DNA from 2 places in the Paenibacillus sp. ov031 genome. Region 2 is predicted to be linked to the other one. Evidence: riboswitches for the same ligand, from Rfam matches in the RefSeq annotation. Region 2 holds a riboswitch; the other holds the start of a gene.
What was found. Region 2 has a riboswitch for S-adenosylmethionine ahead of metA (homoserine O-acetyltransferase MetA). Riboswitches for the same ligand answer to the same signal wherever they lie in the genome.
Positions count from the first base shown of each region.

Region 1: another riboswitch for S-adenosylmethionine. It lies ahead of BUA17_RS26480 (methionine ABC transporter ATP-binding protein); the one in region 2 lies ahead of metA (homoserine O-acetyltransferase MetA).

Region 1 is NZ_FRDO01000008.1:238,881-242,304, forward strand. It holds gene BUA17_RS26470 (MetQ/NlpA family ABC transporter substrate-binding protein) at 1-399, opposite strand, end outside; gene BUA17_RS26475 (methionine ABC transporter permease) at 480-1,139, opposite strand; gene BUA17_RS26480 (methionine ABC transporter ATP-binding protein) at 1,140-2,174, opposite strand; SAM riboswitch class I at 2,302-2,443, opposite strand; gene BUA17_RS26485 (Cthe_2314 family HEPN domain-containing protein) at 2,574-3,302, opposite strand.
Region 2 is NZ_FRDO01000003.1:166,532-169,955, reverse strand. It holds gene BUA17_RS14425 (HRDC domain-containing protein) at 1-135, shown strand, start outside; gene corA (magnesium/cobalt transporter CorA) at 228-1,163, opposite strand; SAM riboswitch class I at 1,617-1,741, shown strand; gene metA (homoserine O-acetyltransferase MetA) at 1,976-2,893, shown strand; gene BUA17_RS14410 (aminotransferase class I/II-fold pyridoxal phosphate-dependent enzyme) at 2,918-3,424, shown strand, end outside.

The DNA.
Region 1 (3,424 bases), on a different contig from region 2:
ATCCAATGATTTGATTTTTTTGGAATAGCCAGCAAATGGCTCAACATGCACAGGTGTTACAGCAACGAGATGAAAACCACGTTCTTTGTTCTCTGTATCCAGGTAAGGTTGGTGTTGGAAAAAGTTCGCATCCAGTTGTTTATCTTCAAGCTGTTGGTTCGGTTGAACATAGTCATTGAAAGTCACGATTTGCAAGCGAATGCCTTCAGCTTCGAGTTCAGGCTTGATGCTTTCCAAAATTTCTGCATGTGGTGTAGGGGATGCTCCCACTTTCAATTCTACGGTGCGCGGTGCGCCTCCCGCATTGTCAGCGCCGCTGTCGGAATCCTTGTTGTTTCCGCAAGCCGCTAGAACCGCAATCAGCATAATACTAAGTAGAGCAAAAGACCATTTTTTCATGTGTAAAACCCCTTCTCCAATAAATTTTTTTTGCATTTTGCCCCAAATCGATACCGAATCAGGTAAATGCTATATATGTGTTATTTCCTGGTGAACCATTTAACCAAACGATCGCCAGCCATCTGAAGCACTTGCACCAGAATGATCATAAATACAACGGATATAATCATAATTTCATTCTGATAACGGAAGTATCCGTAGTTGATTGCCAATGTTCCCAGACCTCCACCACCAACCATCCCCGCCATCGCCGTGTAGGAAACTAGGGTAACAATTGTAATGGTGATACCAGCTATCAGACCCGGCAATGCCTCTGGCAGAAGCACACGCCGTACAATCTGTCCGGTTGAAGCTCCCATCGCCTGTGCGGCTTCAATGACGCCACGATCCACTTCACGCAGTGTAGTTTCCACCAACCGGGCAAAGTATGGAGCTGCGGCAATGACGAGTGGTGGTATAACACCCAGTACTCCTGTAGCAGTGCCAACCAGTGAACGCGTAAACGGAATGAGTGCAACAATCAAAATGATAAATGGCACTGATCGCAGAATATTTACAATAAAAGATAGTATCGTGTACACCACTTGAGATTGAATCGAAGTCGACCTTGCCGTCATAAACAGCAATACGCCTAGCGGCAAACCAATGATTATCGTGAATAGGCCCGATGCTCCGAGGATTTGCAGTGTTTCAATTGAAGCCTTACCGATTTCTTCCCAACGTACTGTTGAAAAATCCATTTAACGAAGCACCTCCACATCAAGTCCCTGATCCACTAATTCTTTAATGGTGAGATTGATCTCATCTGACTGCCCCTCAAAACGAACGGTCAGCTGTCCATAGGGAACTTGTTTGATCGTTGAAATGGTGCCTTGCAAAATGGCGAAATCCACTCCTGTTTTGCGAACCGTTCTGGACAAAATCGCCTCATAGGTTTTATTGCCCAAGAAGGATATTTTCACAAGCTTAGAAGATCCATCCTTCTGTAATGAGACATCTGCACTCGCCAGAGCGGTCTCTTCTAATGCAATTCCCACCTCATGGTCCCGCATCATAAAGTCACGCGTAATGGCATGCTGCGGCTTGAGAAATACTTCCGTCACTGGCCCTTGCTCCACGATGCCTCCCTGATGGATAACCGCCACCTGATCACAGATATTCTGGATCACGTGCATCTCATGGGTGATTAGAACAATCGTGAGGTTATACTTTTCATTGATATCCAGCAATAACTTCAGAATCGAATCAGTTGTCTGGGGATCAAGTGCCGATGTGGCCTCATCACACAGCAGCACGTTCGGATCACTCGCGAGCGCTCTCGCAATACCCACCCTTTGCTTCTGTCCGCCTGACAGCTGGGCCGGATATTTATTGCTGTGGTTCTCCAGTCCAACCAATGCGAGCATTTCCTTCACTTTTCGATCAATTGCAGCCTTGGGCGTATTAACGAGCTTTAAAGGAAAAGCCACATTGTCATATACCGTAGCTGAGGATAACAGATTAAAATGTTGAAAAATCATGCCGATCTTACGCCGTTGTTGTTGCAAATCGGACTTATTGAGATCGGTTAGGTTGATTCCATCAACCCAAACCTCGCCTGCCGTGGGGCGTTCGAGCAAATTGATACAACGGATCAATGTACTCTTGCCTGCACCGGAATGACCGATAACTCCGAATATTTCACCCTTGCGGATATTCAAATTTAGTTCCGATAAGGCCGTCGTACTTTTTGAACCTTTACCGTACTTCTTGGTTAAACCTTTTAATTCAATCAAAATTACTGCTCCTTCCCACTGCCTACATGTATCTTTACCCGAATGAAAGGAAAACTCCCCTTCATCGTACAAAAAAAGAGCCCCTTTTGCAGAAACAAAAAGGGCTCTTCACGTGAAAGATTATACCTTCTCATCTGCCAAAATCGTGCCTTGCACCATTTTGTAGGAATTAGCACCTAACATCTATAAAGTATGACACAGCTGTCATGCAGTTATAAATCGGTTGCCGGGCTTCATCGGGCCTGTCCCTCCGCCGCTCTCGATAAGAAATATTTAATTTATAAGTTCAGTAGTAGTTATAATGTTAATGTCATAAATGTTAATTCCATCTAACTGTCGATCAGGAACTCAGTATAATCCAAGTATTCCGATTTGTCAAAGGCAAATATTACTATCCAATCAGTTCGTCGGTTGATGCATTACCTGCTTATGCCACTTCTCGTTGATGTAGCCATACGCTGCTTTTAACGTCTCACATACCATATCCACACCCTGCCGGAGTTCCAAAAGATGCTGATCCAGGTCTTCCAGCTTCACTTTCCCTTGCAAAGTCTGGTGCAGCTGCCACAGATCATCCTGCATTTCGGAATTCATGTAATGAATCTCCATGTTTCGCCGCTTGCGCAATTTGCTCATTGGCTCACGGTAAGAGTCCTTGATCCGAATTAGTTCGTTAGCAAGAACATAATGCAGCTTATCATATCCGAACTGTCTTAATACGGTGAAATAAGAATAATGCGTTTTAACATTGGTTGTGTTCAGCTCAAATATTTCATTCAACACTGTACCTAACTTATCCAGAATGGCAAAACATCGGATGAAGCCATCCTTATAGAAATAGACGTAACGGGCATACTCTGCTTTTTCTGGTAATGTCATATCGTCCGTAGAGCCCGCTTTGACTTTCTGACGGAAATGGGAAGCTGCAAAACAGCTTTGCTCCAATTCATCCAGCGAAGAGATCAATCCCTGGGTCCATATATACAGTTTACGAAAATCATGGGTAGGATCATGGTCCACATGCATCTGTCGCTGAAATAGCTCAAGCGTATCCGCCATCGCTTCCATCGCGTCCTTTAGTATGCCTTCGTTCTTACGCGGCTTTTCACCCAGCAACGTTCGCAGCATATATAGCCTCCTCTTTCCACTCTGCAGATCATTAAATTAATAATAATTCATCATATTAAACAAAATCGGAATCAGAGTAAACGTATGACCGCTGCTTACAATAGGGTGCCCTGACACGCCTG
Region 2 (3,424 bases):
CTGAAGCCCGTGTTACATAAGGTGTATGGAGAAGAGAAGCCTGGCGGGAGCAATCTGGAGCAGGTCTACGAAAGACTGCGCATGATTCGCATCCGGTTTCGTCGTCACACAGAGACAGAGCAGAATGCAGGCTAGATTGGAAATAGGACGTTAGTTGTCATACAATAAGCTAATTATAAAAAAAGACGAAGCGTCTCCAAAAGTGGAGCGCTTCGTCTTTTGCTATTTCAAACCCAATCTTTTTTGCGGAAAATAAAGAACATGCTTAGGCCCAGCGTAACCATTAGGCCAATAACCACGAAATAACCATATTTCCAGTCCAACTCAGGCATGTTCGTGAAGTTCATCCCATAGATGCCAGTGATAACGGTCAGCGGCATGAACACCGTGGTAATGGCGGTGAACACACGCATGATTTCATTCGCCCGGTTGGCGATACTGGATTGGTAAGCTTCTCGTAAGTTCCCCATCAGGTCGCGATAAGTCTCAAAGGTTTCGGATATTTTAACAGCATTCTCATAAATGTCACTGAAATACTTTTGCAGTTGATCATCAATAAGACGCAGATCTTTTTTATTGAGTGTGTTAATGACCTCTTTCTGAGGTCCCAGCACTTTCTTCAGCCACAAAATCTCACTGCGCAACCCGATAATCTCATTCAGATGAGACTTCTTGGTGTGCATCAAAATGTCTTCTTCTAGCTTCTCGATACGCGCTTCAATTCGGTCACCTACGGTGAAATAATTATCAACAATCAAGTCAACCAGCAGATACAGCAGCTTATCCGGCGTACTGATTTCCTGTTCCCATAGGATCGGTTTCAATGTTCGCAATTCGCTAACTTTCTGTTTGGTAACACTGATAATAAAGTGTCTGCCAAGGAACAAGTTGACGGCACGTAAAAAAATCTCTTCATCATCAAAACGAATGCTATTAATAACAATAAAATAATGGCTCTCATAAATTTCAATCTTCGGACGTTGTTCTTCGTCACTCAAACAGTCTTCCACGGCCAGATCATGCATCATGAACAGCGGTTGAAGTACCGCCAAATCGTCTACGTCCGCATCAATCCAGTAAAACCCCTCCGCTGGTGGAGTCAGCGCCTGCTGAATGTCGTCCACCGGAATAAATACACCGTTATTTACCAACCGGATTTTCATTATTCATCTACTCCTTCTGCACCCGCCAAATGGGCGGATTTCATCAATATGGGCGCAAAAAGAACAGATCAGCCGGTCGGCAGCGGAGCCTGGAAGTCAGGACTGCGTTCGCTCTATAATCAAACGGAAGTAACGTCCCGCTGCCGGCATGCTGATATCAATTCTCTATGCAGTTTGTCGGAATTCGGCTGCCAGTCAGGCCTCGGGTCGCCATCCATTGAATATGTCACCTCTCACATAAGGGTTTATAACACTTGTCTAGTATACCGCTGGTACAGGGTCCTTTCAAGCGCAAAAATGTGTCCATTTCGCGCCCTGGAGCAGTGTATGACAACGGATGATGAACGGTTCCGATCCTGAGGAACAGACATTGAACTACACCTTGACGTGAGGGGATTAATGTCTTAAAGTAAAAGGTGAACCACACTAGTATTTACAATTGAATAAAGCGAAATCTTATCAAGAGTAGGTGGAGGGACTGGCCCGATGAAACCCGGCAACCGGCGGTATACCGCACGGTGCTAATTCTTGCAGCGACCAAGTGTCCAAGTGACACTGTTGTAACTGAGAGATGAGAGAGGCGCATATCTATTTACATATGACCTTTCTCGGAATCCGAGGAAGGTCTTTGTTATATGCACCGACTTCTCAGCAGTGATTTTCGCTAAGGAACTTGAGCTTGCCGCCAGCAATGTGGTTGCAATTCAGCGCCTGCAGGCAAGCTCATGGCAGCCTATAACTGTACGGATGCGAATCGTATCGATTCCGCAGTGGCTGCATCTATTTATGCACAAGGAGGAGTTAGAAACACCATGCCAATCAAAATTCCAGACACACTGCCTGCCAAGGAAGTACTTGCAGGAGAGAACATCTTTGTCATGGACGAGACATCTGCTTACCAGCAGGACATTCGTCCACTACGTATCGCTATATTAAACCTGATGCCCACAAAGGAAACGACAGAAACACAATTGCTTCGTCTGGTGGGTAACACACCCATTCAGGTAGATATCGTTCTGGTTCATCCGAAGTCTCATACGTCCAAGAATACTTCCCAGGAATATTTGGACTTGTTCTACAAAACCTTTGATGAGATTGAACACCGCCGTTTTGACGGCATGATTATTACAGGCGCTCCTGTAGAGCAAATGGACTTTGAAGACGTGAACTATTGGAAAGAAATCCAGGAGATCTTCGAATGGACCAAAACCAATGTGACTTCGACCATGCATATATGTTGGGCTTCCCAAGCGGGTTTATACCATCATTTTGGAGTTCCCAAAGTTCCGCTGGATGAAAAATGTTTTGGCGTATTCTCACATACGATCAACAGATCCAATGTGCAGTTGCTGCGCGGATTTGATGAAGTATTCAACGTCCCGCATTCCCGCCATACGGAAGTGCGACGTGAAGATATTGAAAAAAACGAAAACCTTGAGATATTGGCTGAATCTGAGGAAGCGGGTATTTTCCTGGTTGCTACCAAAGACGGCAAACAGATTTTTGCAACCGGACATGCTGAGTATGACCCTCTTTCATTGAAATGGGAATATGACCGTGATGCAGCTAAAGGCATGGACATTGCGCTGCCTAGACATTATTTCCCGAATGACGATCCTTCCCGTGTTCCCCCGGCCACTTGGCGGGCACATGCAAACTTATTATTCTCTAATTGGCTCAATTACTATGTGTATCAAGAGACACCTTACGATATTGGTCCGCAAATCTAATCGACATTACAGGAGGATGCTGCAATGGAAGACAATAAGTTGAAAATCGAAAGTCGATTGGCCCAAATTGGGTCTATCAATGAACCGGTAACGGGCGCCATTAATTTTCCGATCTATCAATCCACTGCGTTTCGCCACCCAAAGCTTGGACAAAGCACGGGATTTGATTATATTCGTACGACCAATCCAACCCGTAAAGTGTTGGAAGAAGCAGCGGCAGCGTTGGAATCCGGTGATGCAGGTTTTGCCTGTAGCTCCGGCATGGCTGCTTTGCAAACGATTTTCGCTTTATTTGGACAAGGGGATCATCTGATTGTATCGCTGGATCTGTACGGCGGAACGTATCGTTTGCTTGAACGCATCCTGTCTCGATTTGGTGTGACAGCAAGTTATGTAGATACCAATGACCTGGCAGCTCTGGAAAGTATTCGTCAACCGAATACAAAAGCGGTATTTATTGAGACACCAACCAATCCACTAATGATGATTACGGATGTGGAAGCGGTATGCTCCTGGGCCAAGAGCCATAAC